DNA from 3 places in the Alicyclobacillus sp. SO9 genome. Region 3 is predicted to be linked to each of the others. Evidence: riboswitches for the same ligand, from Rfam matches in the RefSeq annotation. Region 3 holds a riboswitch; each other region holds the start of a gene.
The links. A riboswitch is a leader RNA that binds a small molecule or an ion and turns the genes downstream of it on or off. The one in region 3 is predicted to bind ZMP and ZTP.
Positions count from the first base shown of each region.

Region 1: it holds a riboswitch for ZMP and ZTP, as region 3 does, so the genes downstream of both, GI364_RS14685 (bifunctional 5,10-methylenetetrahydrofolate dehydrogenase/5,10-methenyltetrahydrofolate cyclohydrolase) here and GI364_RS17425 (bifunctional 5,10-methylenetetrahydrofolate dehydrogenase/5,10-methenyltetrahydrofolate cyclohydrolase) in region 3, are expected to answer to the same signal.
Region 2: it holds a riboswitch for ZMP and ZTP, as region 3 does, so the genes downstream of both, serA (phosphoglycerate dehydrogenase) here and GI364_RS17425 (bifunctional 5,10-methylenetetrahydrofolate dehydrogenase/5,10-methenyltetrahydrofolate cyclohydrolase) in region 3, are expected to answer to the same signal.

Region 1 is NZ_CP066339.1:3,117,142-3,127,799, reverse strand. It holds gene GI364_RS14715 (IS110 family RNA-guided transposase) at 180-1,466, shown strand; gene GI364_RS14710 (hypothetical protein) at 1,886-2,683, shown strand; gene GI364_RS14705 (hypothetical protein) at 3,283-3,600, shown strand; gene GI364_RS14700 (hypothetical protein) at 3,712-5,070, shown strand; gene GI364_RS14695 (MFS transporter) at 5,160-6,491, shown strand; gene GI364_RS14690 (DUF1330 domain-containing protein) at 6,908-7,345, shown strand; ZMP/ZTP riboswitch at 7,470-7,548, shown strand; gene GI364_RS14685 (bifunctional 5,10-methylenetetrahydrofolate dehydrogenase/5,10-methenyltetrahydrofolate cyclohydrolase) at 7,616-8,452, shown strand; gene GI364_RS14680 (MerR family transcriptional regulator) at 8,633-9,400, opposite strand; gene GI364_RS14675 (dihydrofolate reductase) at 9,474-9,965, opposite strand; gene GI364_RS14670 (NAD(P)/FAD-dependent oxidoreductase) at 10,245-10,658, shown strand, end outside.
Region 2 is NZ_CP066339.1:2,178,004-2,188,661, reverse strand. It holds gene GI364_RS09830 (HAD family hydrolase) at 1-615, opposite strand, end outside; gene serC (3-phosphoserine/phosphohydroxythreonine transaminase) at 634-1,722, opposite strand; gene serA (phosphoglycerate dehydrogenase) at 1,792-3,375, opposite strand; ZMP/ZTP riboswitch at 3,487-3,573, opposite strand; gene GI364_RS09815 (aspartate kinase) at 3,675-4,901, opposite strand; gene argH (argininosuccinate lyase) at 5,051-6,448, opposite strand; gene GI364_RS09805 (argininosuccinate synthase) at 6,445-7,731, opposite strand; gene argF (ornithine carbamoyltransferase) at 7,728-8,699, opposite strand; gene GI364_RS09795 (glutamate synthase-related protein) at 8,961-10,658, opposite strand, start outside.
Region 3 is NZ_CP066339.1:3,693,205-3,703,862, forward strand. It holds gene GI364_RS17395 (DODA-type extradiol aromatic ring-opening family dioxygenase) at 1-88, opposite strand, end outside; gene GI364_RS17400 (IclR family transcriptional regulator) at 309-1,100, shown strand; gene GI364_RS17405 (aldehyde dehydrogenase family protein) at 1,235-2,692, opposite strand; gene GI364_RS17410 (aromatic-ring-hydroxylating dioxygenase subunit beta) at 2,850-3,341, opposite strand; gene GI364_RS17415 (aromatic ring-hydroxylating oxygenase subunit alpha) at 3,399-4,733, opposite strand; gene GI364_RS17420 (MFS transporter) at 5,010-6,281, shown strand; gene GI364_RS17425 (bifunctional 5,10-methylenetetrahydrofolate dehydrogenase/5,10-methenyltetrahydrofolate cyclohydrolase) at 6,372-7,250, opposite strand; ZMP/ZTP riboswitch at 7,381-7,460, opposite strand; gene GI364_RS17430 (ATP-binding protein) at 7,597-8,925, opposite strand; gene GI364_RS17435 (ATP-binding protein) at 8,983-10,494, opposite strand.

The DNA.
Region 1 (10,658 bases), 580 kb from region 3:
CCGCAGGGTTCAACCTCGTGCAAACGGAGGTTGAACCTTTTTTGGTTTACCATAAGGAGCCATTCCTGTAATGAATTAATTTCGGGTTTGTAACAAAAAGAGCGCCTCCTGTATGCTGGGTTCCGAATGCAGACACATTCATTCCCTAATTGAGGAGGACGCTCAACGTGAAGTATAAGATCCAACAGAAGCAAAATCAACGAATTCAACAAATTACCGACGCTACCATCATTGTGGGAGCCGACATTGCGAAGCAAACCCATGTGGCGAGAGCCATTGACTTCCGTGGAATTGAGCTCGGTAAAGAGTGTGTTTTTAACAATGACGATGAGGGCCTGACGAAACTCGTAACGTGGATGAAGGAGTTGCAACGGCTGCACGGCAAGACGGATGTCGTCTTTGGTGTTGAGCCGACCGGACACTACTGGTTTCCGTTAGGTGCCTTCATGCAAGGCTTGAGCGTTCGATTCGTGCTAGTGAATCCGCACCACGTCAACAAGAGCAAAGAGTTGGAAGATAACTCGCCAACGAAGAACGACTACAAGGATGCCAAGGTTATTGCGAATCTCGTCAAGGACGGCAAGTACACCGAGCCTAAACTCCCAACAGGTATCTATGCGGATTTACGAATCCTCATGAACCTGAGAGAGAAGGTCGTGGTGAATCTGGGGCAAGTGCAAATGCGGATTCAGAACTGGCTCGACCGGTTCTTTCCGGAATACACCCAGGTGTTTAAGGACTGGGAAGGTAAGACGTCACTCATCACACTGCGTAAGTCTCCGTTTCCACAGGACCTCGTCTCACTCGGCGCCAGCGAGATTGTGGGTCAGTGGAAAAGGGGCGGTGTGAAGCGGGCTGTCGGTATGAAGCGAGCAACACGGCTTGTGAGTACCGCTAAAAAGTCTATTGGTCTGAAAGAGGGGCTTACGGCAGCTCGGTTGGAACTAATGGCTTTGCTAGAACAGTATGAGATGTTCACTCGGCAGCGTGATGAAATCATGGCTCAGGTGGAGCAACTGCTGAACCAGATTCCAGGCACTGAAGAGATGCTGAGCGTACCAGGGATGGGTGTCACCACACTTGCCGGATTCCTGGCTGAAGTGGGCGACCTACGGGGATACGACCATGGACAGCAGATTATCCGGCTCGCTGGACTGAATCTGAAAGAGAACAGTTCTGGCAAGAGGAAAGGGAAAACAGGAATCTCGAAGCGGGGTCGCTCCCGGCTCAGGGCACTACTCTTTCGAGCCATATTGCCGATGGTTGCCAAGAACGCCGAGTTCAAGGCGTTGCACGATTATTACACGACCCGAACGTGCAATCCCTTGAAGAAGAAACAGTCACTGATTGCGCTGTGTGGAAAACTCATTCGTGTTCTACACACATTGGGGACAAAGCAAGTTCAGTACAACGCTGAGGATTTACTGGGGCCACTTCGGAGGTCCCAACTACAGGTGGCAGCTTAACCGATTTGATTCAAACTCGTCAGTTCGATTTACTCGCTTGTACACGATGAATCGCCAAGACAAACAGAAGCACGGATAAGCCGTAGTATCTACACCATAAGGGCAACGACCCAGTAAAGGAGCAAGAAACGGCATCCACCCCTTGAGAGGTAGTACGAAGGAATGTGAGGGCATAGACCCAGTGTGACATGGGAGGGTAAACCGCAAGGGAACGTGTGGACATCCAAATGTGCGAACATAATTATGTTCCATGTATTGGTAAAATAGCACCAATCTCTGTTCCTGCTACGGACTACCCGTTTGAAAATTGGCACATCTAGCATTCTGGTAATCTCTCTCAAATTGTCAAGGTACGTAATCGTGAGAATAAGAGAGTAAATAGGAGAAAACATTAATTTATAGTGGGAGGGGTTATTACTATGAATAAAAAAGATCAACTGTTGAAACGGCTGGACGAAATAGGAGAATCCTTGGCGAAGATGAATGGAGCACTCCTGCTTTTGGGACTGGGTTCTGTGGGCGTTGAGACTGACCGTCTGGATGACTATTCAGATCTGGATTTTTTCGTCATTGTGGCGCCAGGATACAAGCGCAGATATATAGAGAATTTGGATTGGCTGGAACAGGTTCGTCCTCTTGTCTATTCGTTTCAGAATACGGCGGATGGGTCCAAAATCATGTTTAACGACGGAATTTACGGAGAGTACGCTGTGTTTGAGGAACGAGATCTCAGGAACATTCCACATGTACATGGCAGAGTTGTCTGGAAAGACCCCTTGTATAAGAATACAGACGTCGGTGCAAACCTCAGACAGGAGCAAAAGGTACGAATAGATTCTCTGGATCATCCTCTAAATGAAGCTTTGACCAATCTTTATGTCGGACTTACTCGATATGCAAGGGGAGAGAAAATGTCTGCCACTCGGTTTATTCAGGGTTATGCGGTGGACAGCATCATTTCCGTTCTCCATTTGCTCGAGAAGGAGAACAAATACTTTCCGGATCCGTTCGTAAATGAGAGAAGGCTGGAAGTGAGGTTCCCCAATTTTTCACAAGTAGTAGGGAAGATGGTGCTTGGGTATAACCGTGTACCCGAGTCAGCACTTCATATTTTGGATTATGTAGCCAGTGTATATCCGGTTAACCAGAGATTAGCTGAGGAAATCCGCAGCTTGGCAGACAAATGTATAAGTCGTGGCCAAAGTTGCTGTTTTTAACGTTACAATGTTCAGTACGATTGAGGTTACATTGAACTGGAAATAAACTTAGAATAAGTATAGAAATTTACTAGATATGTGAGAATTCGGTGAGCGGGTGATGTGGTGAAGTTTCGAGTTACACGACAGAACTACTGGTTTTCATTTTTAGGAATTGTGGTAGGTGAGTTTATATTTAGCAGTCTATTTCATAGACGTCCTTGGTGGCTGACTGCTATCGTTGCCTTGTTATGGTCCGTGATGGGCTGGGTTGTTGGTTCGTGGCTGTGGAATCGGCTCTTTCCGTGTTTTCTAACTCTCACTGATACTGCAATCTTGGTTGGGAGAATTTCCTATGCAGTCGAATCCATAGAGTCCATTTCAATGCCAATAGGCACACGGATAAACCTGGGAGTTTACTTTAAGTTCCCACTAAAGCCTCTACGCATCAGGCTCTGGGGAACGGAGCACAGGGAATTGAGAACTCAATTAATACAGTGGTCGACTATTCATTCAGTACCGTTCCACCAACCTCGCTAGACTTTTGGCGGACTCTGTCACAACAGAGCCAATGAAACAACGAGTAGTAGTTGCATATTGATAAATGGAAGGGATATAGGATGATTAGGATCAAGCGAGCAGTCAGCCTCTCGGATAATCTCAGAAACTATCATGTGGTTTTAGATGGAACGGAGATTGGCTCTGTAGGACCCGGAGATACTTTTGAGTATTCGCTCAATGCTGGGTATCACAAAATCCATCTGGAAATTGATTGGTGCAGAAGTAATGAACTGGAATTTGAGGTTAAAAATGATGAAGTCTTGGATTTTAAGTGTGGAGGATTAAACGGTTTTAAGGTGCTCGCTGTAATCTGGTTTATAACGTTTGGACGAAATCGGTATTTGTGGATCAAACGAATGACTCCATTATTCAGTTAATCTTCTTGTTTTGCCTTGCTATCCCATGGTCTTAAGACCAACGTTGTATAGATATTCCAGACGACGGCGTGTTACGATCCTCAAGACAAGTCTACATTAGGGGTGATGGACGTGCGCAATGAGTTTTCGTGGCAGCCTTCTATGGAGGTACGAACACGTGAAATTGAATCCTTGACACGAGACAAGACTATGAATTGGATAGACAAGTCTCGTTCTGAAGGACTTTCCAACGCTGACATCTATCTGTTACTCGCTTTAGCATCGGCACGATACGTCGACCACCATGGGCCTCTCATTGGCCACGGAACCTTCAACGGCGGACCTTTGCTTCGTGCGTCTTCTCTGTTGAGCAGTGATTTTCAGGATTTAGCTCTACTGCAGACGGCCGTATACGTAACGGATCTTCTGGCGGACCCGAGGTACGGCCCCTATCTTTTGATGGAAATGGAACCTGTCACTGAGACTACAGAAGAAGAGTCTCAACAGGCTTTCTTACACGACATTGAGAGTGGAAACACAGTATTGTTGTCCGAACACAGACTGGTTGGCTTATTGCGACACCAGAACTCAGACCTGAGATGGCTTCTGACCCAAGTTGCGCTCCGCCAATACCCAGAAAATGAGCATCGGCTGTTAATTGTGCATCGTGCCATTCAATTTTTAGATGATTTAAGCGGGTGGGCATATGCAGAGCCTATATTTCGTCCGGCTGTACAGTATCTTGCATCTCGTCCGGATACGACGCTGTTCAACAGAATTAAAGAAAGAATGTTGACATGGCCGGAAGAAGGGATGGTATCAGAGCACGAAGTCACGGACGTCGTACAACGATTAATTGAGGTTCCGTATGGAGAGGAACCCGATCTCATCGATGAGTTGATACGTCAAGGAATCAAAGGTCGTACACTGTATGAGGCGATAGCCCTTTCATCATCGGAGATGTTGAGGAGGTCACAGTTCGATGCCCATGCCGTAACTGGCGTTCACTGTACACTTGATTTAATGCGTGGGAAAGACGTACCTTCTGATCTTCGGACATTGGCAGGACACCTAGCATTGTCAAGTCAACGCAGCCGTAGACAAAAGGTAAGTCGGCAGAATTGGAGAGAACCATTACACGTCAGTGGCACTAGAGTTACACTTACCGAACTCAAAAATATTGTGTCAAACGATGACGGCGGTCAGCTGTCCGCGCAGGCAGCTGGGAACTACCTGCTTAGTGGCGGGAGTCCTAGGGAATTAGCTCGAACTCTGATGGAGGTGGCGCTAACAACATCCGGGCCGTTCGATGCGATTCACAATGTAAAAATGATTTGGGGATTGCTTCAAGAGACAGAATACTCTCAGTTGGGACAACAATCCTGGAGACACCTGTCTGGCGGTGCAAGAGTGATTGCAGAAACCGCCGCAACCGAGCGTCCTGCAGGAAAAGCCATTTTGTCGTTGTGGAAGCCAATGAAATCAATGTAAATACGTGCTGATGTGACTATAAGGAGTGACAAAGCATGCAACCGTTTTTCTAACGCAGTTCCTCCACATTAGCTAAACATAGTGGTTCCGTGGAAAGATATTTTCGACGGCGCTTTGGTGTGTCCAGAAGTCCCCCTTTTCCTTCTCTAATTTTCAGAACAAAGGGGGATAAGGATGGCATATCGAAGCATTATAGATTAAGTCGCCAATTTTTGAATTTGTGGTTGGCTCAGGGTGTTTCACAGTTTGGAGATGCACTTTTGGAGGTTACGCTGCCGGTATGGGTCGGGTTAGTAACGAAATCATCCAGTCAGGTCGCGGGTGTTGCAGCGGCAGAGTTACTTCCTGCAATCTTAGTTGGTCCACTTTCGGGCGTGATTGCTGAGCGATTTAATCCGAAGATTATAATGGTACTGACGGACTTGTTTAGAGCATTTGCAGTTCTGTTGCTCCTCGAATTTCACGGGGCCGGCACTGCTTATCTTGCGTACATTGTTAGTTTCCTGCTAAGTTTTGGAACCCGGCTCTTTATTCCTGCACAATCCGTTCTTGTGCGGAAAACAATCCGGGACAAGGACATCCAGAAAGCCCAAGGCGTACTACACGTTGCCTCCAGCGTTTCTCTGGCACTAGGGCCTGCCTTAGGTGGAACGCTGATTCTTAGCATGGGTCCCATTCCGACGGTGATTACAGACTCCGGAACGTTCATCCTTTCAACGCTACTTCTCCTCGACATTCGTCAGGGGACGGACGGATTGGCAGTTTGTAAAAAGTTGACTCTGCCTTCGAGTGAGACTTCCATAAAGGCAGACGTCATGGTGGCATTTCATTACTTGTTGGAGAGTCGTCGACTTGTAGTTGTAGCAGTCGTTACCGCTATATTGACACTTGTAGGGTTCATTTGGTTTACGGTCGACGTGTTCTATGTAGGGACCTATCTCGGTGTACCCGGCGAAGCGGTGGGGTATCTATGGGCTGCTTCCGGACTAGGCGACTTGTTGGCAGGACTGTTGATTGTTCCTCGTGCTGGGAAGCTGAACTCCGCTTACTTGGTCATTGGCGGTTTACTTGTTCGCACAATGGCGCTCTTTTCTTACTCTGTGATAGGCGATTTCTGGTATGCATTGTGGATATGTCTATTAGCTGGGTTCGGCGATGGCATGGCATCTATTGGGCTGTCGACAATGGCCATGCAGCACTCGTCCCCTGGAGTAATTGGAAGGGTGTCTTCCACGCTGGATATTGTAGGTCAATTCTCGGGAATAGGTGCCACCGCTTTGATTGCTGCAATTGGTTCTAGTTCTACACCACGACAGGATTTACAGGCGTGCGGTGTATTGCTCTCCGCTACTATAGTTTTTGTTTTATCTTGGACGCGGCCCACGAGCGGTCATGAAAGGACTCACGACGATGACGTGTAGGTATCAAAGTGCCGTGCGACACATGTCCGCCAATGCTCGAACACAGTAATTCACCTTCAAATGTCTAAACAGGGCAGCGACTCGGTAATTGCGGACAAGCTGCCTTGACAGATTCCCGCAGCACTCCAGGTAGATTGTTTTTAATTGGGCCGCATCAAGAACGTAGGCTTGTTCAGAATCTTGACACACAGGTTGGCACTTTGATTGCAGGGGCCAGGAACATCCTTGAGTGGCTGTCAATAGCCTCGTCTCTACGCAATTCAGTTTTTTTATTGATCTCTGCATAATCAATAATGTAGGTATTATATCCGGGTAATATTGACTTTATATTTTATCCGGGTATAATACTACCGAGACTTATTGATAAGTTCTCTGTCAACCCAAATAGAGAATGTTTTCTGAAAGGAGACACTACGATGGACTTTGAACATGGTCGCTACATCGAACCATCTCAACGCGCTGGCATGAGATTCATGCAACGTGGCATTGATGGTAGCGTCATCATGCTGAATCTGCTGCGTTTTCGCGAATTTGCCGATTACTCAGCCCATCCTGAACTTGCATCGGAGGTTCCAATCACTGGTGCCGAAGCGTTCAACCGCTACATTGAGCACACACTGCCATTTCTGCGAAAAAGCGGCGGTGACGTCATGTTTCTGGGTAAGGGTGGAGAGTTTCTTATCGGTCCGGAAGACGAAAGATGGGACCTTGTCATGCTGATACGCCAGAGCAGCGCGCAATCGTTTCTTGCTTTTTCAACCCATCAAGACTACTTAGCCGGTATCGGGCATCGGACTGCGGCAATAGAGGATTCACGCCTCCTACCTATGGTAGAGCTTGCAAAACCAATGTAATATGAGGAGAGCAGCGTCATTGTCTTTTGAAATAGATACTGGTACGCTGACGAAGTGTACGTCATAAAGACCTGCGATATTGACGGAGACCTGTAGAAAGATGATACTCTGTATGTGAAAAGAATGGATTTGTGGTTACTGGCGAACGTAGATTAACTACGGGGGAGCCACAAGTAATAGTGCCGCTCGCCTGGGCAGGGGTAAGGACCAAGAGTTCTTACCCCTTTAATATTCAGTCGTACTAACCTATGTGATAGGAGGAAAAAGTTCATGGAGCCAACTTTATTGAGAGGGAAGCCTGTCGTTCAAGAGATGGAAGCCACCTTGTCTGAAAGAGTCAAGAAACTCTTTTTAAAGGGTACTAAGCCATGTCTTGCCACGATACTGGTTGGCAATGATCCGGCGTCAACGACCTACGTCCGCATGAAGGCACGGGCGTGTGAGCGAAATCAATTAGAGTCAAGACAGATTCACTTGCCTGAAACCACTGATACAGCTGCGCTCATTGACGTTATTAAGAACTTGAATATCGACCCAGGAGTTCATGGCATCTTACTGCAGCATCCAGTTCCTCGACATATAGAAGAACGAGCCGCATTTGAGGCCATTGTGCCGGAGAAGGATGTTGACGGTGTGACAAGTTGGGGTTTCGGACGCATGTCCTTCGGGCTAAGCAGCTACCATAGTTGTACCCCTGAAGCGGTCATGAATATCTTAGACTATTACGAAATTCCCATTAAACGAAAGCGGGCAGTGGTGCTTGGTCGAAGTCCAATATTGGGAAAGCCGGTATCCATGTTGTTGCTAAATAGAGATGCGACCGTCATTACTTGTCATTCACACACTCAACACATCGATGAAATAGTGCGACAAGCCGACATTCTGGTAGCGGCGGTCGGAAAGAATAAGTTTGTGCAAGGTTCGTGGGTCAAACCTGGAGCTGTCATCATTGACGCGGGATACAGTGAAAACACAGGGGACGTTGATTATGCTGCATGTCTAGACGTCGTTAGCGCGATAACACCCGTTCCAGGTGGTGTCGGTCCAGTTACAATTGCAAATCTTCTCAGGAATACAGTTGTAGCTGCTGAACAGACTTTGCGCTAATTAAGCACCACAAAACGGTCCGACGCTGAGTCGTGGGCATGACCCTTGGTAACAAGCATGCGTCTCTTCAAGCCATAACTAATTGGCTGAAACTAACGAGCGAAGTTCAAAAAGAGAAGAGCAGAACCAGCACTTTATTGGAGTTCTGCTCTTAAGGCCAGATGCGACTGTAAGCGAAAATCACACCCTAAATCCTGTATAAATGTGAATGGCATCCCGGAGAAACTCGGCTGTCCCTGGGTGCTCAGTATCGTAAAACGCCTTAAATCGTTCATCATCGACATACATTTGAGCAAGTTCCGCATGAGCCTCACTCGTGTACTTATCCCAGGTAAATGCTAACCATCGTTTATGAAGTGCTGCCGCTTTCTGTGCAATGTCACTGGCTGGATTCCCAGTCTGGAATGCCTTTGCCAGAGTGACTTTCACCTCATTCCCGAGGTGGGTCCAATCCTCATACTCTTTCTCAGTCATTTTCTGAAGCCTCTTGTTTGATTTATGAACGGAGTCATCGCCGTATTTATTGCGGATTTCTTTCCCATAGGCTGTCTCGTTTTCATCAATCATCCGCTCTTTGAAGCCCTCAAACTTTTCTCTGTCACTCATGGTGGTTCGTCTCCCTTCTGCCAATGCAATTGTTTGTTCCGCATTGGCTATCAATAAATCCAATTGTTCTCGCCTGTCAAGGAGTCGCTTAAGATGTTTCTGCAGTGCTTGAATTCTGTCAAACGTCGGGTCTGTTATGATTTTGCGGATGACTTCAAGATTTACACCCAGTTCCCTGTAAAACAGAATTTGCTGAAGTTGGTCGACTTCCCATTGGCCGTAAATTCGGTACCCTGATGAACTGGTTCTCGCCGGGCTCAAGAGTCCAATCTCATCGTAGTACCGAAGCGTACGGGTACTGATTCCGGCTATATTTGCGAACTTCTGGATTGTGTATTCCATCGTTCACCTCCTCACAGGGTAACTGTAAACCTTTACGCAACGTTAAAGTCAAGACCCATTGCATGTGATAGTTTCAGTTCGAAACAGCATTTGTGGGTTTGCGAACGTAGACATTAAAACTGTATTCAAACGGACTTCTCTTGTCTTGGTTTCCAGGAGTACTTGACGTAAGTACCCAGTCTGACAGGTCGATTTCGACAGTGGTATTTCCTTCTATAACGGCGTCAATCTCGGTTATATACAGAACCTGCGCCAGATGGATGGTTTGCTCGATAATAGAGCCGCCTCCAATGATGACAACGTCACCCGGAATGCGGGTGATAGCGTCTATATGATGCAGGACATGAACATTTTGGGCTGTAAATGATGTGTCACGAGTGACGACGTAGTTGATGCGATGCGGTAGAGCACGGCCAATGGCTGTATACGTGCGTCTCCCCATTACGATGTTCTTTCCAGTCGTGAGCTTCTTAAAGTACCGAAGGTCCTCTGGAATATGCCAGGGCATGCCGTTATTCTTGCCAATGACCCCGTTTCGTGATTTTGCCAGAAGAATTGATATCATGCGCAACCTCCAAAAGGGGATTCTGCTAAGATGTATCAATTTGGTGTCTTTTGTGTCAGAACATTATATCAGGAAACTTATATGCCCTGTGTTTCTGCAAATCGTCATTTCCGTCGTGTTTGCTTGATGATAACACCGCGCCGTGTCGGTGGTACAAGCCGTGGTAAGGAGCCGCGTTCAAGTCATGTATAATAACCATAGCAGTTTACATGAATATTGAATAAAATTCCCGCAGCGTCATCTTGCGTTGCGATTTGCAAAAGTGAAGGAGGAACTCTGTTGAAGGACATCCTGGTTATCGGTTCAGGACCAGCTGGTATGGCAACTGCCGTATGGGCCCGTCGTCTGGGACTTAGTGTGCAGGTGTATGAACAAGATGCGATTCCAGGGGGTCAATTGAATCTCATCAAAGGAGAAATTGAGGATTATCCGGGCGTAGATTGCTCAGGTCCCGAGTTGCGTGACAAAATTGTCCATCGGTTAGACAGCATGGGTGTGGAGATCGTACTGAATAGTCATGTTTCCGATTTAGATCCCGTTCAACGCACGATTGTCGTGAACGGTCACCAGGTGTCTGGGAGAAACATTGTGATTGCAACAGGCGGCAGGCCGCGTAAGCTTGGAATTCCTGGAGAGCAAGAAATGTATGCAAGAGGTGAAACCTACCGCAGTTCAGTCCATGCCTCTCAGATG
Region 2 (10,658 bases), 1.5 Mb from region 3:
AAAACCAGTTTTGTTACCAGGCTGCGACGGCAGATAGCTTTTCCCAAGATACCATTCTTGAAAAGTTTGCTGTCCTACCTCCCACAAGCTTCTTAACACTGCCTCAATTTTCGGGTTTGTCCCAAACACCAATTGATACCGCTGTTCCAAAACAAGCCACAAATCCTGTTTTGTTCGACATGCCTCAAACAGCTTGGAAAAGTCAGAAAAATCCGTCTGAATATCCAATCCTTTCAGCATACCGCCAAATTCCCGCAGAGATTTTTCGGTCCAAGATTCAACTGCTGCGAATTTTGAAAACTCTGGACCAGCGCTGACCGCTTCTGCGTATTTTAGAAACTGCACCAAAAATTGAAGATATACCATATCCCAATTGGCATTGATGCCTAGGCTCTTCATTGCGTTTAAAACCGTATCTTGAACAAAAACACTCCATCGTATCTGATGAATCTGTTCGTCACTAAAGTTATCCCTGTATTCAGGAAGATAGCTTATGGAAACGCCAAGAAACCGAGAGCTGCTCAACAATTCATAGATTGTCAGGGCAGATGCATCAAAGTACCTCTCCTCACTCAATAACACACCGTCTACATCAAACAGAATCGTCTTATACACAGATTGCACTCCACACTTTCAATTGTTCTTCCGAAAAGTCTGCATAAATTCGGCCAGGCGACTACATGCCTCCAAAGAGAGGGCATTGTAAATGGAGGCACGACAACCGCCGACAGACCGGTGCCCAGACAGTCCCACAAAACCAGACTCCGCCGCTTCGCGCAAAAATTTCTGCTCTAGTTCGTCTGATGCAAGGTTAAACGTGACATTCATTCGAGAGCGGCTGCTTGCCTGTGCATACCCTCTGTAAAAACCCTCACTCTTATCAATGGCGGTATACAGGGTACCAGCTTTGTCTTCGTTCAGTTGCTCAATGCCCCGCAATCCCCCCATACTCTCCAGCCATTTCAAAACTTTTCCGAGGACATAAACGGAAAACACCGGCGGCGTATTGTACCGTGATTTACCGGAAATATGGGTCGCATAACGCATGACTTTTGGAACTTCTTCCATCACGGCCTGCTGTACCCATTCCCTTCTTAGCAAAACCAAGGTCACGCCAGCGGGACCAAGGTTCTTTTGTGCTCCGCCATACACCATGTCAAAGTTTGTCATGGCAAAGGGACGAGACAGCATATCGCTTGACATGTCAGCCACCAATGGAACTGACTGTTTTTCAGGCAATTGTCTCCACTGGGTTCCGTAGATGGTGTTGTTAGTGGTGATATGCACATAGGCGTCCGACTCTTTCGTGTTCCACTGTGTCGGTATAGACCGGAAACCCTGCTCCTTGGAACTTCCTGCAATACGCACCCTTCCCGTTGTCTCTGCTTCCTGCATTGCTTTGTTCGCCCACGATCCGCTCAGAACATAGGCAGCTTCTGACCCCTCCCCGCGGAAATTTAACGGAAGCATGGCGAACTGCAGACTGGCACCGCCTTGCAAAAATAAAACTTCATATTCGTCAGACACCTGCAGCAGTCTTCGCAGTCGCGCCTCGGCCTCTTCCTGTATTTCCTCGTACGCCTTGCCCCGGTGGCTCATCTCCATGACTGACATCCCAGATTGCCGATAGTTTAGCAGTTCTTCCTGCACTTCTAACAGCACGGATTCCGGGAGTACTGCAGGACCTGCACCAAAATTGTCTACTCGCGCTGGATGTGACAAACTACAACCTCCTCAAAATGGTCGCTTCAATCTAAAATGGTCGTTTCAAGCGAAAACGGTATGTCCACGCTAGAGTACAATGGTCTGTACTTCATGAATGCCAGGCAGCTGCGACAACTCATGCACTACCGATTCAGGTACCAGCTTATCCACTGTCAGAAGCATGACTGCCTCTCCACCCGTTTCCTTACGACCCACCTGCATCGCAGCAATATTAATCTGTTCCTTGCCCAACATGCTGCCAAGATGCCCAATCATCCCGGGTCTGTCATGGTGTTTTGTGAAAATCATCTTTCCTTCTGTACTTGCGTCGATTGGATAGCCCTCAATTTCAACAATACGCGGACCAAGACCGTTGTACAGCGTACCCGCTACCTTGTGTAATTCTCCGTTGACCCGAACCGACAGACTGAGAAGATGGGTAAATACCTTGTGCTGCGATTCACGGACCTGTCGTATAGTCATACCTGCCTGCTTAGCCAAAGTCGGAGCATTGATGAAGTTGACTTCGTCACCGTATCTGTAGCCCAAGAGCCCTTTCAAGACACTTCTCGACACAAAGGGTAAATCACTGTCATCAAGTTCACCGCAAAACACCATTTCTACTTCAGACATAGCCCCAGACGCCAATTGACCTACAAATTTCCCGAGGCGCTCACCCAAATTTAGATGCGGCTGTAAATACTGTTTCTGCTCTTCGCTTAGAGAAGGTATGTTTACAGCGTTCTTAAACGGCTTTCCAACCAGCACATGCCCAACTTCTTCTGCGACAGAGACAGCCACATTGACCTGCGCCTCTACCGTCGATGCCCCCAAGTGGGGCGTTGTGATGACTTGAGGAAATTGCAGCAGAGGATGGTCTGCCGTCACGGGTTCCTCTTCAAAAACATCGAAAGCAGCACCTGCAACCTTGCCGCTTGTCAGTGCCTCGCAAAGGGCAACTTCGTCAATGATACCGCCGCGGGCACAGTTCACGATTCGGACTCCGGTTTTCATTTTTCCGAACATTTTCTCATCAATAATATGTTTCGTATCTTTTGTCAAAGGTGTATGAACAGTCACAAAATCGGCTTCTGCGACCGCATCTTCAAGCGACTTTAATGTGACACCAAGTGTCTTGGCACGGTCTTCTGTCAAAAATGGATCGTAGGCAACAAGACGCATTCCAAATGCTTTAGCACGCTTGGCCACTTCAGTTCCAATACGCCCCATTCCGACAACGGCAAGCGTCTTTCCTGACAGCTCAACACCGACAAAAGTCTTACGGTCCCACTTTCCCTCCTGCATCGTCTGACGCGCCTGCGGAATATGCCGCGACAGTGAAATCAGCATTGCAAAGGTGTGTTCTGCAGCAGAAATTGTATTACCGTCAGGAGCATTAATTACAACGATGCCGTGTTCTGTAGCCGCATCAACATCAATGTTGTCCACTCCAACGCCAGCCCGGCCAATCACTTTCAGCTGCCCACAAGCTTGGATGACCTTTCGTGTCACTTTTGTCTGTGACCGAACAAGCAAAGCTTCTGCATCGGAAACGGCAGCAATGAGTTCGTCTTCTTTCAGACCTGTCCTTTTTTCAATCTCAATCTCTTGATACTGCTTCAATCGGTCAAGCCCCAAGGAGGAAATATCATCTGCTACGAAGACCTTCATACGCCTCTCTCCCAACTCCTTATAGTCTCTGTCTTGCGCCTCTCCCGCCGTGACTGTCGCTGCTTGGAGAGACATGCCGAAAATAAAAACCGCAGGGCACACTCCTCATACGAGCAGCGCCCAGGCGGTCGGCAATTTCATTCATTCGCACTCCCACAAGGTAATCCCCTTAAAAATCCGCCAGTCATGCGAACACTGTCTCTTTTGTTTCCTTGAATTTATAGAAGGATTGAACGAATGTCAATGAAATATTTCGAACAATCTAAAACTAAGACTCATTTTTGAGTAGTTCTCCGTTTTTACTTGCTTCCGGACAGTACTCCCTCCAAGAAAGCACTGTGGACAGATGAAACGGCCGTTGCCAGTTGCGAAGCGGGGATAATACAGGACACTTTGATTTCTGAAGTGCTGACCATCTTGATTGTCACGTCCGCACTTGCTAAAATTTCGAACATTTCGCCCGCAACCCCAGGATTACTAATCATGCCGGCTCCGACAATGGAAATTTTCGCTAAACCTGACTCTTTAATGACATCTTCAAAGCCCAGTTCGGTTCTCAGACCTTCGACGACCGCTAGCGCCTCATCGACATCTTGCTCCTGAACGGTAAACGAAACATCGACAACACGTTCCTTAACAACACTCTGAACGATAACGTCTACGTTTACTCTTTCTTCAGCAAGCTTTGAAAACATCTTGGCAAGACCGTGCCGATTGACCGGTACACCGACCACGGCGATTCGCGCGACACTCTTCTCAGTTGCAATACCCGTTACAGGTTTTTGCAGTTCAAGACCCTCCAAATCAGCCACGATTTCTGTCCCCTCTTCTTCAGAAAAACTAGATTTAACCACTAGACGTACTGAGAACTTCTTCGCATTTTCTACTGCGCGCGGATGCAAAACCTGAGCACCCAATGTCGCGAGTTCCAACATTTCCTCATGCTGTAGAGACTTGATTTTCCGAGCGTTAGGTACGGTTCGCGGATCCGTTGTGAAGACCCCCGTAACATCTGTATAGATCTCACACACATCTGCATCAAGTGCAGCCGCAATCACCACTGCGGTAGTGTCCGAGCCCCCGCGGCCAAGCGTCGTCACTGAGTCTCCGGCAATACCTTGAAAGCCCGTTACAACCGGAACGATTCCGTCCTTCAAAGCCTGTTCCAGGAATTCCGTACGAACATTTGTCATCCGCGCTGTCCCATGTATGGCCTCTGTTTCGATACCAGCCTGCCAGCCAGTGTAGGACTTGGCAGTAATATTGCGCTTGTGTAGCGCCATTGACAAAAGCGCTGCTGAGACCTGCTCTCCAGTTGACAGCAACGCGTCCAGTTCCCTGGCATCCGGTTTGTTCGTAAGTCCTTTCGCCAGCTCTACTAACTGGTCCGTGGTTTTACCCATGGCAGAGACCACAACAGCACATTCATTGCCGGCCTGTACTGTTTTCGCAACTCTGTCAGCTACAGCTTCAATTCGCTCCAAGCTCCCCACCGAAGTCCCGCCGTACTTCTGTACAATCCGCAACCTCTCCACTCCTATCTGTTACTTCTTCAAGTTAATGAAGAACCTCACCGGTCAGAATAGGTTCTTCGCATTCTGACTGCCGAGGTCTAATCACGGGGTTCTATGGTAGTCTAGTGTACCTACTTTATTGCGGTAACGCAACAATATGCCTAAATTCCAATTGATTTGCTTCGTTGTGACCGCAGTGTGTCTTTTGCGTATTCGATTTGCTGTATCACAGCACTGGTCCCCGTTCCTCCACGGCTTTGTCGCGCATCCACGACGCGGCGAACTTCTATTGCCGCAAACACATCCTTATCAAACAGCGGAGAGCACGCCTTGTAATCAGCCAATGAGAGTCCTGCAAGGTTTGTCCCCTTTTCAATGGCTTGCATCACGAGTTGGCCTACGACGGCATGAGCTTCACGAAAAGGCATTTGTTTTTGGACCAGATAGTCAGCGACGTCCGTTGCATTGGAAAAATCCTGTCCAAAAACCTTTTTCAGACGGTGTGTCTGCACTGTGAATGAGTTCATCATTCCACGCACCAGTTCCAGTGCTGGAAGTAACGTGTCCAGTGTATCAAAAACGCCTTCCTTATCTTCCTGCATATCCTTGTTATACGCCAGCGGCAGACCCTTCAGCGTCGTGAGCAGGGCCATCAAATGTCCGTATACACGGCCAGTCTTACCGCGTATCACTTCGGGAACATCGGGATTCTTCTTCTGCGGCATCATACTTGACCCGGTGCAGTAAGCATCGGACAACTCGATGAATCCAAATTCCTCGCTCACCCACAGTATCAATTCCTCCGACATTCGAGACAGGTGCATCATGAGAATGCTTGCCGTGTTGAGAAACTCAATCAAATAATCCCTGTCCGAAACTGCATCCAGAGAGTTCTCATACAGGCCGGCAAAACCAAGGAGCTTTGCTGTATACTGCCTGTCAACAGCAAACGTGGTTCCAGCCAATGCTCCGGCACCCAAAGGGGACATATCTGTTCGCCGATGAACGTCCTCTAGTCGGTCAAAATCTCTCTGTAACATCCAAAAGTAAGCCAGGAGGTGGTGACTGAATAAAATCGGCTGAGCCCGTTGCAGATGAGTGTAGCCCGGAATGACAACGTCGAGATGTCTTTCCGACTGCTCCAGCAACACCTGCTGCAGGCGGCTCACTGCCGCCTGCAGCTCCTGTATCGATTCTTTCACAAACAAATGCATATCTAAGGCTACTTGGTCATTACGGCTTCTCCCCGTGTGCAGTTTCCCAGCAACTGGACCTATGCGCTCGTGAAGCAAGCGTTCCACATTCATATGAATATCTTCGTCTTCAACGCGCCATTCAATTTTGTCAGCTTCTACGTCGTGTCGTATCTCATTGAGGCCTGTCACCAGAAGATTCGCATCAACTTCCGCAATGATACCCGTAGTTCCCAGCATCTTGGCATGCGCGATGCTGCCGCGGATGTCGACTTCTGCAAGTCGCTTATCAAAGGCGATAGAAGCTGTGTACTGTTCTACCAACTCATTCGTATCTTGCGAAAATCGTCCTCCCCATAATTTCATGCATTGGGCCCCTCTACAGACCCCACCGATTCTTTCTCTGCGACAGATACACTTACACCGGGCAGTGTCTGGTCTGATTTAGCACCCAACTGGTTCTGAAGTCCTGCGTAAACCGTTGTCGGCATGCCCCACAAGCTGATAAAGCCCACAGCAGCCTGATGGTCAAAGGTGTCTCCTGCAGAGTACGTGGCCAAATCGTGGCGGTAGAGTGAGTACGGTGATTTACGACCGACAGTTTGTGCTTGCCCTTTGTAGAGCTTCACACGGACGTCTCCCGTCACGTTTTTCTGAGTCGTGTCTACAAATGCGTCAAAAGCTTCCTTTAATGGTGAGAACCAAAGTCCGTTGTAAATGAGTTTGTTGTACTCCAACTCTACAGTGGCTTTGTATTGAGCTACTTCCCGGGTCAATGTCAACGACTCCAGTTCGTTGTGGGCCTGCACTAACACTACGCCTGCCGGTGATTCATACACCTCACGAGATTTAATTCCGACCAAGCGGTTCTCAACACAGTCAATGCGACCGACGCCGTGTTTGCCGGCAATCTTGTTTAGCTTCGAAATCAGCTCACCGAGTTGAAGGACCTCACCATTGAGCGCCACCGGTACGCCTTCGTCAAAGGATACTTCAATGTACTCCGGTTCATCAGGAGCGTCCTTTGCTTCCGTGGTCCAAAGCCATGCGTCTGTTGGCGCTTCGGCCCATGGGTCTTCCAATACTCCGCACTCAATCGCGCGCCCCCATAAATTTGCGTCAATGCTGTATGGATTCTCCTTGGTCGCGGCAATTGGAATGTCGTGTTCCTTGGCGTAAGCAATCTCTTCATCACGCGTCCAACTCCACTGACGCACGGGTGCGACAACTTCCAAATCCGGATTGAGTGCTTTCACAGAGACTTCAAACCGAACCTGGTCATTCCCTTTGCCCGTACAGCCATGAGCTACAGCTGTGGCCCCCTCTTTAGCTGCTACTTCGACGAGTAGTTGTGAAATCAACGGACGGGACAATGCCGAAGCTAATGGATACTTTCCTTCATATAAGGCGTTTGCTTTCAGCGCAGGTGCCACAAACTCAGATGCGTACCGCTCCACTGCGTCGATACGGTAGGATTTCACTGCGCCTACTTCCAAAGCTTTTTGCTGCACAAAGTCCAAGTCTAAGCCTTCACCTACATCCACACACATCGCAATTACGTCATAACCGAAGTTTTCCTTCAACCAAGCTATTGCTACGGATGTATCCAAACCGCCGGAGTATGCCAACACCAATTTTTCTTTACTCACTCTGATTCCTCCCCAAAAACCTGCGTTTTGCTCATAGTTGCTGCAAGCACTGCTTTTTGCACGTGGAGCCGATTTTCGGCTTCATCAAAAATCACAGAATGTTCTCCGTCAATCACACCAGCTGTTACCTCTTCTCCGCGATGAGCGGGCAGGCAGTGCATAAACAAGTAGTCTGGGTGTGCATGTGAAACAAGTTCTTCGTTAACCTGATAATTTGCAAAGATATGCTGACGAAACTCTGCTTCCTCCTCATCCCCCATGCTGGTCCAGACATCAGTGTAGACAACGTCAGCCCCTTTGACTGCGCGTACGGCATCAGTGGTAACAAGAATTTGAGCCCGTTGACTTACGGCATCTTTTTTGGCAAACTCCACAATGTCATTGTCTGGTAAATACCCTGGCGGCGCTGCAACCCTGATGTTGATACCAAATTTAGGAGCAAGTTGCAGCCACGAATGCGCCATGTTGTTGCCGTCCCCGACAAATGCAACTGTCAATCCTTTAAGAGTGCCCTTGTATTCAAGCAGAGTCAGAATGTCGGCCAACACCTGACACGGATGATGCTCATTTGTAAGACCATTAATAACAGGAACGCTTGCAGAGTTCGCTAGCAACTCCAAATCCGTATGAGCGAAAGTACGAACCATCAATGCGTCTACATAGCGTGACATCACTTGAGCTGTATCCGAAAGAGGCTCACCTCTGCCTATTTGCGTAGCGCTGCTTGAGAGGAACAAAGCGTGCCCGCCTAATTGCAACATGCCGACTTCAAATGACATTCTCGTTCGAGTCGATGCCTTCTCAAAAATCATACCGAGGGTTTGCCCCTTGAGCAACGCATGTGGAAAACCGCTCTTCTGTGCCTCTTTGAGCAAGACAGATAACTTCAAAAGGGCTTCCACGTCTTCAACAGTTGCATCTGAATAATCTAGTAAATCACGTCCGTGCCACAAACGATGTGCCGCCATTAACGCTGTTTGCAGTCGAACTGACAAGTATCCTTGGCCCAGAGGTTCAATCCCTTCACCTAAACCAACTGGTGTGACTTCCTCTTTCCATGCGTACACGCAGGTCGCCTCCCGCTTCAACTTGATGAATGCTTATCAAGAACTTATGAATTATTATACATGAATATGTATAATCATCAAGTGGCAATCGGAATTTATGCAAAAAAAACAGCGGTGCCAAGCACCGCGGCTCTGTATCCATCTTCCGTCCGAAATTGAACCCTATTCTGTGGCTATCGTCTGGTCCGTAATGTCTTCTCCAGGACGAATGGCACGGAAGTGTTCGCCTGGACTCTCCAACAATTTTTGGACTTTGTCTGCTTCTTCTAATTGTCCGCTTCTGCGAAGTTCTTTCTGATATGCACTGAGCAATTCAATGACGTCTGCTTCTCCCTCATCATCCAGAGGTTGCATAGAGACCTTTGCACCCTTCGCAATCCTGCGTCTTAAGGCTTCTTCAGTCAAGCCCCTTTCACGCTGAACGCGGAGATAAACCGATCCGCCCGTCATACCGGCGCAAATCCAAGGCCCTGGGTCTCCTAAAACCACAGCACGGCCCGAGGTCATATACTCGAAGGCAAAGCCTTTCAGGTTCGATCTCGTTCCAATACTGGCCCCCGTCTCACCTACCGGCGCCTTGGCTTCACCACCGAAGACGATATCGGCTCCCGACAGTCGGATGCACGCTCTCGCATCTGCATTGCCTTGAACAAGGAACAGTCCGTGTTGTGCACCATAGGCAATACATTTGCCGACCGAACCCCCAATCCATCTTCCGTCAGGAGTGCGGTGCTTCAATACGACAATTTTGCCGCCGTACGCTGTCTTCCCAACACCGTCCTGTGCACCACCCAACGCTGCGGAATGCATGCCCACCGAGTGGTAGGATGCAAAACCATTGCCAGCGACGAACGGGTGCCGCAGAACGTACTTGCCGATGCTCCCCTTTTCACGCACATGCGCCCCTGATTCCCATGTTCCCAGAGTGCGCTTTGGGGTGTAGACCGTTGACAGGGAGTGATTGTCTTCTCCCTGCTTTGATTTGTAGGAGTGCGAATAGACTTTGCGCAGGGTTGCGTCTGCGGCTGCGGAGACTGCATTTCCTTCTGTTCCTGCCGCCATGGCGACATCACTTGACACTTGATTCAGCCCGTACTCTTCAACCCAGTCTCTGTAAGAAATCATTGTACCTTGGCCTTTGAATCTTCGGTTTACGCGTGTCAACTCTGTCAGGTCTATAGAATTTTGAAGCGTAAACTGCTCCAACAAATCGCTGCGTCCGACCAGGTCCTGTGTCCTCTGTGCACCGAGTGCCGCCGTCAGCCGTGCTACTTCCTCGCCAATGTCAGTAAAGAATTTTGACAAATGACGAACGGCTGCTTCAAACTCCCGTGGTTGGAATGACTTTACACCCTTTTCCAAAGCTTCTGCCATATCGTTCATTTGGGTTGCAATCCCTACGTGACACGTGTCTTTATGACAGGCTCGGCAAGATGTGCAACCAATGGCCACCATTGCCATGGTTCCAAACCCAACGCGGTTTGCTCCGAGTAAAATGGCCTTCATCACGTCCGTGCCCGATTTCATCCCACCGTCCGCCCAGACTTCTGCAACATCACGGAGTCCGGCCTCAGACAATGCCTCGTGAACACGTTTGACACCAATTTCAATGGGCAGTCCCACATGTCTTAAAGCATGGGCTCGGGCTGCACCCGTTCCACCATCAAAACCGCTTAGATTGACGACGTCTGCTCCCGCTTTGACAATCCCAACGGCGATAGTTCCAATGTTAGGTACCACAGGTACCTTGACTGCTACCTTTGCCTCAGGATTGACCGTGTGCAATTCCTGTATCACTTGTGCTAAGTCCTCAATTGAATAAATGTCATGATTATTGGAGGGTGAAATCAAGTCAACTCC
Region 3 (10,658 bases):
CCACCAGCGGCTGCTGAAACGCTGCAACCTTATCCTTGTGACAAATACGCGGAGTATGGGGAGAAATCATTGCTAATTCCAGACTCACAACTTTTACCTCCCTTAAAACCTGGATTTAGACGAATTTAAGCTTTGCAAGCTTCCATTCTTGTTGACTTGACAACAGCTTGAAAGACTTCATGAAAGCGCTTTGTTATTCTGTATACTATCACCTATAATTAAGAGGAACTATATAAGCGTTCCTTCATGCGGAACATCAGACAGAGAATTTGTATTTTTCACAATGATTTGATTGAGGGGGTGAACGAGTGATTGAGGAAAAAAAGCAGTCTGAGCAAAGTACACTGTCCTCCCTCGAAAATGCCCTTCGCATCATTCAGAGTTTCACCGTCGATGCTCCTGAGAAAGGCGTCACTGAGATGGCCCGTTCTCTGCAAATCTCCAAAAGTACGGTACACCGTGTGTTCACCACTCTGGAGAAAGCCGGCTTTGTGCGAAAAGATGAGGATACACATAGATACCGGCTTGGACTTTCAGTGCTGAGTCTGGCCGGTGTGTTGATGTCAAACATGGAAATTTATCGAGAGGGGCAGCATCTGCTCGAGGATTTTGTAAACCGCTTTGATGAGTCCGTCCATTTAGCCGTTTTGGAAGGCTACAGCACCGTTTATGTCAGTAAGCTCGAATCCCAGCATCCCGTGAAAATCCTGACGCACCTTGGACGAAAAAACCCGCTTCACTGCACCAGTTCCGGAAAGGTCATTCTCGCCTATCAATCACAAGAGATGATTGAGGAAGTCATACAGATGGGCTTACATAAATTCACAAAAACAACCATAACAAAACCAAATGTCTTTCGGCGACATTTGGACGAGATTCGAGAGGCAGGGTACGCCATCAGCCACAGTGAGTTGCGGGATGGTGTGGCATCAATTGCTGTGCCTGTAAGGGATTATACCCGGAATGTCATTGGAGCCGTCACCGTAGTTGGGCCGGAACAACGTTTTACCCCCCGTAAAATGGATGAGTTGTCAAAACAGCTAATTCGCGTCGGGAAGGAGATTTCTACACGTCTAGGATACTATGAGCGGCGTCTATGAGAACCGCTCAGTTTATTCTCCAGCATACAAACTCAGATGGGTCGACCCATTCAAATTTCGGTCAAAACGGTTCCTGTACCGCCATGCATTTGAAGCACAACGGTACAGGCCTTTTCATCTCTTCATCAAGAGTTTTAAAACGGATACTGCCTCGGTTCGTACTGTACCGAAATCCATTTTGTCGTCGTGAATTCCTCCAAAGCCCAGGGGCCGTTGTAGCGCCCGACTCCAGAGCCTTTCTCACCGCCAAAAGCCACAAGCGGCTCATCGTTCACTGTTCCGTCATTCACATGAATCATACCGGTTTCAATTTGCTTCGCGACTTCGACACCTCTTTCCAAATTGCGTGTAAAGACAGCACCGCTGAGTCCGTAGTCACTGTTGTTTGCAACCCGGATTGCCTCTTCTTCTGATTCCACCGGCATAACGGCTATGACAGGACCAAACATTTCAACCTGTGCACAGGACATTGTCTCTGTCACGTCTGACAGGACAATTGGCTCTACCACATTTCCTTTAACCTCACCTTGATAAGCGATTTTTGCACCTTGCTTTACACTTTCCTCTACAAAACTCATCAATTTCTCTACTTGGTTGTGGTTAATCAACGGGCCAATGAGTGTGTCCTGTTCGCGCGGGTCACCGGATTTGAGAGACGACGCCTTGGCAACCAACAAGTCAAGGAATCGAGGATATACGTCCCTGTGTACAATCGCTCGGTTGGTACACATACAGATTTGACCCTGGTGCGTAAACCGGCTAAATGCCGTTGCATTGACAGCCAACTCCACGTCTGCGTCATCAAGGACAATTAATGCGCTGTTGCCGCCGAGTTCAAGTCCGACTCGTTTCAGATTCCGTGAAGCCACTTCACCAATATGGCGGCCCACCGGGGTCGATCCCGTAAATGAAATGACACTCGGAATGGGATGCTCGACAAACGCATCTCCAATCTCCTTGATATCGGCAATCACCACGTTAAAGAGGCCCTTCGGAAGTCCCGCCTCTTCAAAGACTTTCGCAAGAATGAGGCCTCCAGTCACACCCGCAGCTTCATGAGGTTTGAGCACAACACCGTTCCCTGCACCAAGTGCCGGTGCTACAGCCCGCGCTGACAACACCATAGGGAAATTAAACGGGCTGATGACGCCGACTACCCCGGCCGGCAGTTGGAATAGACGATTTTCCTTTCCTGGAATGGTAGCCGGAATAATTCTCCCTTCCATTCGAAGCGGATACGAGGCAGCCTCGCGAATGAAATTTTTCACTAGGGATACTTCCACCATTGCCTTGAGAAAGGTACCTCCAATTTCCTCAGCCATCAAGCGGGCAATATCCTCTGTGTAGGAGTCTAACACCTGTGCTGCCCGCTCCAGTACATCGCGCTTCTCAAAGGCATTTATCCTTGCCCATTCAACTTGCGCCTTCTTTGCAGATTGATATGCCTCGTCAATGTCAGCGACTGACGCCAATCGGATTTCTGCCACGGTTGACTCGTCAAACGGATTTTTGTCTGCATAAGTCGTGTCGCTGCTCCCGTCTCTCCATTCTCCTCCAATATACTGCTTGCCAAGTGACTTAAAATCTAACATGACAACCCCTCCGATTCTATTCATTCAAGTCTCCGCTGCGGTACACTCCAACTGATTCAAAAGCGGATTATTCTGAATCCATATTTCATTTTGTATCTATTTGTCAGTATTCTGCCGAGACGCACTGAGACGCTTGCTCGGTCTGCGCCGGCTTGAACTAGATGAAAGTAGTTAAATTGGGTAAATGAAGCACAGATTCATCCGGATAAACCGTTCTCTCTTTGATTCTCCATCCATTGCCGCGCTTTACAAGGACATCCCGCCTCGTACCAAACAACTGCTCGGCTGTTTTATCTCTCCGACTGCGGAGGAGCAGAAAGTAACTGACCGCCACCACCTCCTTCTCCCGTTCCTCTTCAATAAGTACATTCGTTATCATGTGCCTGGTCCTCGACGGCGGGTCTTCTGCCCAAGCCGATGTTGTATTCAACCGATTGACACGCGTCCTTATACTCCCCTTCGTCTCATCGAGAAAAGTCATACTCTCAACAATGTCCTCTCCAGAAGCCTTGTCGAGGGTCACCCGTAACGGCATTCGATACACGAGGTTGTCATCTAACAATTCGAGCCATTCATCCAACCGTCGATTATCCAGAAGGGCAGCTTCACGGTAGAAAAACTCCGCTACATCTTCCCGTATACCACTCATGGCCATCCTCCTTATAAGTTCTCTTTTCAGTCATTTCATGCCGTAATTGTTGCCCAGTCAGTCTATTAATAAGTCGACCCAGTGTTCATAGAACGATCTCGAAATTGCATCCAAATAGCATGTGGGATAGGCTGTACCCGGCCCGGGCCAGTCCTTATCCGGAGTCACCCTGTCCAGTCCCATCAAGTAGTTCAACACGTTGTTGTAGTGCACATCCTTATCCTGAGCCATAAATCCTTTGCTGGCATCCACCACTCGTGTCCAAATTTCCGTATCATCCTGCTCCAATGTTCCAGCTGGTCCGAATGAGCCAATGTAGCTCTTGTAGGACGCCTCCTTAAACACTTCTGGTGCATCTTTGTCCACCAAGCACCAGGACCACACCTCAATTTCATCTGGTCCCAGGGGGCGCCAGACTCGAAAATTCACAAAGCTGGTGAGCGGTTCATCCGGACCTCCCGTACCATGCATAGGGCTGACAAAAGACAGATTTGGAAAGCAACTGCCAACAATAACGACAGTTCTATAGAAAATATCCAGTTGGTCTTCGTTCAGATTCCGCGCAAACATGGGCCACATTTCTTCTGGTAAACCCTGGTACGGGTTTTGCGTGGTTCCATCCTTCGTCGTAATCATGTTGACACCGTGTCCGTTCTTCAAAACTATCTGGTGTCCGTAGCTGGCAAACAAAGGGTCCTTGGGGCTGATTCCAAGTTCCACCGTAGACCGATGGGTCATGGCAGTATGATACGGGTCACCGCCAAAATTGTCTGAACTTATTTTCCAATTGGTCGCAACCCGCCAACGATGAGGTACTCCCCTCACTTCCAATCCATTGTCACTGCGACCCAACATAATATCGAAATACCAGCGCATCTCGCCCAAAAAGTCCTCTAAGGGTTCCACGTCGGGATTCAAAGAAGCAAAAATCATCCCCTGGTAACTGTCCACTCTTGGAATCTTACGAAGGGACCACTCACTCCGGTCTAATTCCTCGCCATAGACCTGATTTCCAGCGACAATGCCAATCAGTTCTCCACTGAGGTTAAAGGTCCAGCCGTGGTACGGACACGTAAATGTCTTGTTGCTCCCAAAATCCGCACTGCAAAGCTGCGTACCGCGATGTGAACAGGAGTTCAGGTATGCTTGGATGCGGCCTTCACTGTCGCGTAGTAAAAGAACGGGATCGTGCACAATCCATCGGGTTATATAATCTCCCGGATTCTCAATCTCTGATTCATGTCCAATGAAGTTCCAAGTCTTCGCATAAATATGTGCTAGTTCCCTTTCATAGATATCTTCATTTGCAAAGGCCCACTGTGGTAAAACACCTCTTTGAATTTTCTCTTTAACTTCACGCAATACTTCTTGGTCGAGTACGCGTTTGACCAATGGCTTTAACCTCCCATTCCCGCAAAATCCACGCTTAAAAGCGCTTTCATAAATTTGATAATTCCAATAATTAAACCAATTTGTCATCAAGACTAGCACCATCGCAGTTGCTCGACTACTGCTTTGTTCCGGTATCTGGAACACACACAACAAAATAATTCAGTTGAAAAATGCAGGCTGTTCCGCATAGAGGGACAAAGCCATAGTACCCTTATACCAGCAATGATACCGTTTACATTAAATTATCTAAAAATTTGCACAGTAGGAGGCGTATTTATGTCTGACTACACCAAACCAAGTTGGCGTAGGTATGAGAATTTTATTGTCATTACGATGTTCTTCACGTACGGCTTTGTCATGATGGATCGTTTGAGCATTACCTATCTGTTTCCTTTTCTGGCCCCCGCTCTAAAGTTGAATGACACGCAAATTGGTCTGTCCGTCTCGATTCTGTCAATCTGTTGGGCTGTATCGAGTTGGATATTTTCCAGCGCCTCAGACTTATTGAGCAAAAAGAAGGCATTTCTCGTTGTTATTGTTCTCATCTTCTCCCTGGCATCTTTTTCAACCGGGTTGGCAGCTACCTTCACCGCTTTGATGCTGGCACGGGGGCTAATGGGCGCTGCCGAGGGACCTGTTGTCACATTAGCGCAGGCCGCTGTTATCGCCGACTCGTCCACGAAACGGCGGGGCTTCAATATGGGACTGGTGCAAAGTTCAACAGCATTACTCGGCGCTGTCGTTGCACCTTTGGTCGTCGTTGCCATTGCGCAGTCTATGACTTGGCGCTACTCTTTTTATATCCTCGCTATTCCCGGAATTGTTGTCGCTCTGATTCTGATGAAATTCATGAGAGAACCCAAAATGAGCAAAGAAGTATCCGAACACATTCACACCAAACCTAAACTTTCCGATTACAAAAAAGCATTTCAGCATCGAAACATCTGGCTCGGCATGGTCATGTCAATTGGATTCATGAGTTGGCTGTTTGCATTCACTACATTTGCGCCAACCTTCTTGGTAAAAATCGATAAGATCAGCCCGTCCTATGTTTCCCTGATTATGAGTGCAATGGGACTGGGAAGCTTTATCTGGGGACTTGTTCTTCCGTCACTGTCCGATAGATTCGGGCGCAAACCCATCATGACTATCTTCGGAGCCGTTGCTATCTTCGCTCCTATCATCCCGGCTGAATTTCATCTATCTGTCGGTCCATTAATAGCCGTCATGTTCTTCCTCGCCCTGGCACAGGGCTATGCACCCATATTCATGGCAATTATCCCGTCGGAATCTGTACCCAGAGAATTTGTCGCAACTTCGATGTCCATCATCGTGTTTGTGGGCGAGCTGTTCGGAGGTACTACCGTTCCCACTGTTGCAGGTATTTTGGCCGATCACTTTAGTCCTGTTGCACCATTGTGGATGGCTGCCGCAGGCTCGTTTGTGGTCTTTTTGGCTTCCTTTGGATTAAAAGAAACCTCACCCATGAAGCTCCGTCGTCTCGAGACTAAGAGACAGATGGACAGTTCATCCCTGCCCACTGTATGACAGTAACATGGGGAATCGTGCAAATGTACGATTCCCCATGGCTGTATCTTGTACTTCCCGTAGAATGCCAGACTTCGTGATAAAATTCGCTTAGGCCAAATCGGCCGCATTTTGATATAACATTCCTTCTTCGTCTTGCCAATCCATAGCGGCCGTTAGATTGTGAAATAACTGCATCGTCGTCACTGTGCCAACCCCTCCGGGTGTAGGCGAAAGTGCCCTCACCTTATCTGCCACCTCAGTATCCACATCTCCAACAATGTTTCCCTCGCTCTCGTTTATACCGGCGTCAATAATGACGTGTTGGGAATGAACCATGTCAGGTGTAATGAGACCTGCCTTTCCGACGGCTACGAAAATAATGTCAGCCGCCTTTGTATGCAGAGAGACATCCTTGGTTCCAGCATGACAGACTGTAACGGTTGCATTATTCCGCACCAGCAGGTGAAACAACGGCTGCCCAACTGTTTCACCAAAGCCGACAAGTGCCACATGTTTTCCTGACACCGAATAGCCAAAGTGATTGAGCAGCTTCACTGCAGCCACAGGAGTAGCTGGATAAAGACCCTTGTCACCTGTCATATTCGCAAATCGATTGATTTTCGTTAGGCCGTCAACATCCTTATAAGGTGAAATAGCTTGTGTCACACGCGACGTGTCGATGTGCGCCGGCAAGGGCAGTTCAACCATGATTCCGTGTACAGAACTGTCATGGTTTAACTGCTGAATCTTCTCTATTATGGTCCCAGTTGACGCGTCCCGGCCAAAGTGAAGAATCTCGTATTCAATCCCCAGTTTCGCAGCAGTCTTCCCTTTGGATTTTGCGTAGTACGCACACGCTGCATCCCCTTCAACAAGAACTGTTACAATTCTTGGCCGGATGCCGCTCTGCACATAGGCCTCCACTTTCAATTTAATAGAAGCCCTAATTTCCTCAGCGACTTGCTTGCCATACATTTCAATCGTCACAACTCTCCACTCCCCATGTGCTACTTCCCGGAGGGCCGTCTGTGAAACGCTGTCGTGGCTGACGCTAGGTCAGAGGCAGCGCAAATATGAGAAAGTTGCTAGCACAGAAAAGACCGCCCAGGTTGTCCATTTTGGTCACCCAGGCGGTCGGCTGTTAACGATTGTACTTCCTCGTGGTTATCCACGTATCCGCCAGTCATACAATCGATGATATTCAAGTGATAAGCAACTGCACAAAATTTCAATACCGCGTCCAAACTGTATTCTGCAACGGACTGAATTACGGAATCACTATAACAACTGAAGCGGACTTCGTCAACAAGGCGTGGGCATTTCCCGATTCCTGCTAGTTCCAGTTTTCGCTTGCGAGGTCTGCCGTGGGATGTGTAGCATTCTCAAGTTCGGCGGCACTTTCAACGACCGAAGGCTGTGTGTCGGAGACAGGAAGGGAAACCGAAAAGGTCGTCCCTGCGTTGACCTTACTGGTAACCTGAATTTGGCCCTTCATGAGTTGAATGAACCTGTATGATGTCATGAGTCCTAGTCCTGTCCCCTTGTGTTTTGTCGAATAGAAAGGCTTACCCAGCCGTTGAATCTGTTCGGATGTCATGCCGATTCCGGTATCGCTGACGGTGATACCAACTGCTCTTCGGCGTCGGCGTATTTGCACTGACAGCGTCCCTCCCTTTGGCATTGCCTCTATTCCATTCTTCATGATGTTCAGTACGCACTTTGAAAATCTCTCTCCGTCGATAGACATGTAAACATCCGTCTCCAAATTTTGAATCACACTGACATTGTGAAGTGTAGCGTATGGGGTGATCGATGCAAGCGACTGCTGAATCAATTGCGATACGTTCACCCGTTCCATGTTGTTTAGTTGTGGATGAGACAAGGAAAGGTATTCGTCAATGACAGAGGAAGCTTTGTCCAGTTCGCCTAGAACGATGTTCAAATAGTCTCTCCTTGTCTGCTCAGAATTGTTTTCCTGGAGAAGCTGCAAAAAACCACGGGACACAGTCAGTGGATTTCTTATCTCGTGGGCTATAGAAGCCGTCAACGAGTTGACCAGTTGCACTTTCTCAAGTTCTTGCAAGTGATGTCTCATCTCAACGTTGCTGCGTACGGTATCAATCAAAAAAACGACCATGACAGTCGTTGCGACTTCGACAATTCCCCATTCGCACAGGAACCACAGGTGCTTGGGTTCAATTGGATACCTGAGAATCACAACCATTATGTTCAGTACCACAGGAGCAGCATTGAGCAGGGCGGCCACTACAACTTTTTTTGCCTTGGAGTACCGGACAAAGCGCGGATTTATGTAAAAGGCCAAGACCAGGATGGGTGTAAAAGTGAGGAGCATTTGTAGAAATCCGCTTCCTCCAATAACATACCGATACACAAAAGATGTGGTCGTCACGGCCAAACCGGGACCAATTCCTCCATACAAAATGCTAAGAAGAATTACAACAAGTCTGAGGTCGTAGAGTTGACCGGGAAACAAAGTGAAGGGAAAGGTCATACATAGAACTACTGCTGTACTGGGCAGTAATAGCAATATCCAACGCACATATTTTTCATGAAACACATGTCTCGATGCAAACAACCCAAATATGCACAAGAATATAATAAACACATTCAGCAACAGATTATCAACGGGCAATTCTACCACGCTCCAAACAACGTTATTTACTGTTGATATCAGAACACGTAATCACAGACACCGTGGTCAACTGCTTGAGGATACGGGTAAAACAATTGAAACTGTGGTTCCTTTATCAACACGGCTTCGAATTTCGATTCTTCCGCCGTGGCTGCGTACAATCTGCTGTGTCACCATCATGCCCAGACCAGTCCCATCTTCCTTCGTGGTGAAAAAAGGCTCGCCAATCATGGCGATACTGTCTTCCGGGATGCCACATCCTTCGTCCGCAACACAAACAGTCACTTCATTCGAACCTGTTTGCTCCGTTTGAACTGTAATCGTCCCGCCAGTTGGCATAGCATCCAGCGCATTTCGAATAATGTTGATGAACACTTGCTTCATTTGGCTTTCATCACAGACAATGGGAGGAAGTATAGAAAAGTTCGTCTGGATTACCGTGTTGTTCATAATTGCTTCGCCTTTTAGAAACGCCAATGTTGTCTCAATGATATGTTTGAGGTCGTGAATTCGCATACTCTCTGAATGCGGTTTCGACAGGACAAGAAATTCACCCACAATTGTATTCATTCGTTGGAGCTCGGACGCCATGATGTCAAAATAGTCGTCCATGCCTGCTCGGCCAGATTGGATGAGTTGGACAAACCCCATGAGAGAAGTCAACGGATTTCTGATTTCGTGCGCGATACCCGCAGCTAATTGTCCGAGGACATGAAGCTTTTCCGAGCGTTCCAGCATGCCACGAGTCCTGATACGCTCCTCTTCTGCTCGTTTTTGTTCTGTAATGTCCACAGCCAAGCCAATAAGCCGCTTGAGGTCTCCGTCACTACCCCGAATCGGAATGACCCTGTCATGTATCCAGCGAACCTCTCCGTTGGGATGAATGACACGATAATCATCGATAAACTGGATTCCATCATGAACCCGATTCATTTGTTCTCGCACAGACTCAACATCATCCGGGTGGATATTTTCATAGCAACTTGACGGATCCCGTAAAATTCTTTCAACAGGGATTCCCCAAATTTTCTCGCTGCCAGGCGATACTTGAATAACGGTTTTAGACGGCCATATCTGTGCCCAGAGCGCTACATCAAGCGTGTCAAAAATCGTTTTAATCTGCTCTTTCGTATACTCCAATTCATGCTTTGTCAGTTGCTCATCTGTTGTATCTCGTGCAATCACATGCGAACCAATCACACGGTTGTCCAATTCAATTGGAACACGCTTCAGTTGAACATAAACTGAATGGCCGCTACTATGGGTTATGAGCCCTTCTCCATACACACAATCGTCCGCATACATATTTGCAGAAGGATGCCGGTGCCACTCCATCCTATTAAATACATCCGTTAAATCCATGGTTTTCAACGAATCAGAAGAATGCCCTGTTATCCGCTCACATGCGGGATTGGCAGAAGTAATCCGGCCCGTAACTGTGATTTCGAAGATGCCGTCGGGGTGCCCCTTTAATAAGCTGTCGTATTTAGCCTGTAGCTTGCCCTCTTGTGTTTCAAGTGGGGTTGTCAGAGCGTTACCGTATGCGTCGGTTCCGCAGTTCATTGATGCAGTTCCCACAAACAACACCCTTTTCATCTGAATTTTCGTAAATCCTTCTACAAAAATAACTCGATATCCTCTTCGTCATGCAGCTCATCAGAATAAATGCGAAACTGGCGGTAGAAATTTCACACTCGGGACAAGGTTTTTCAAGACACCCGCCGTTACAATGACTCCTTCTC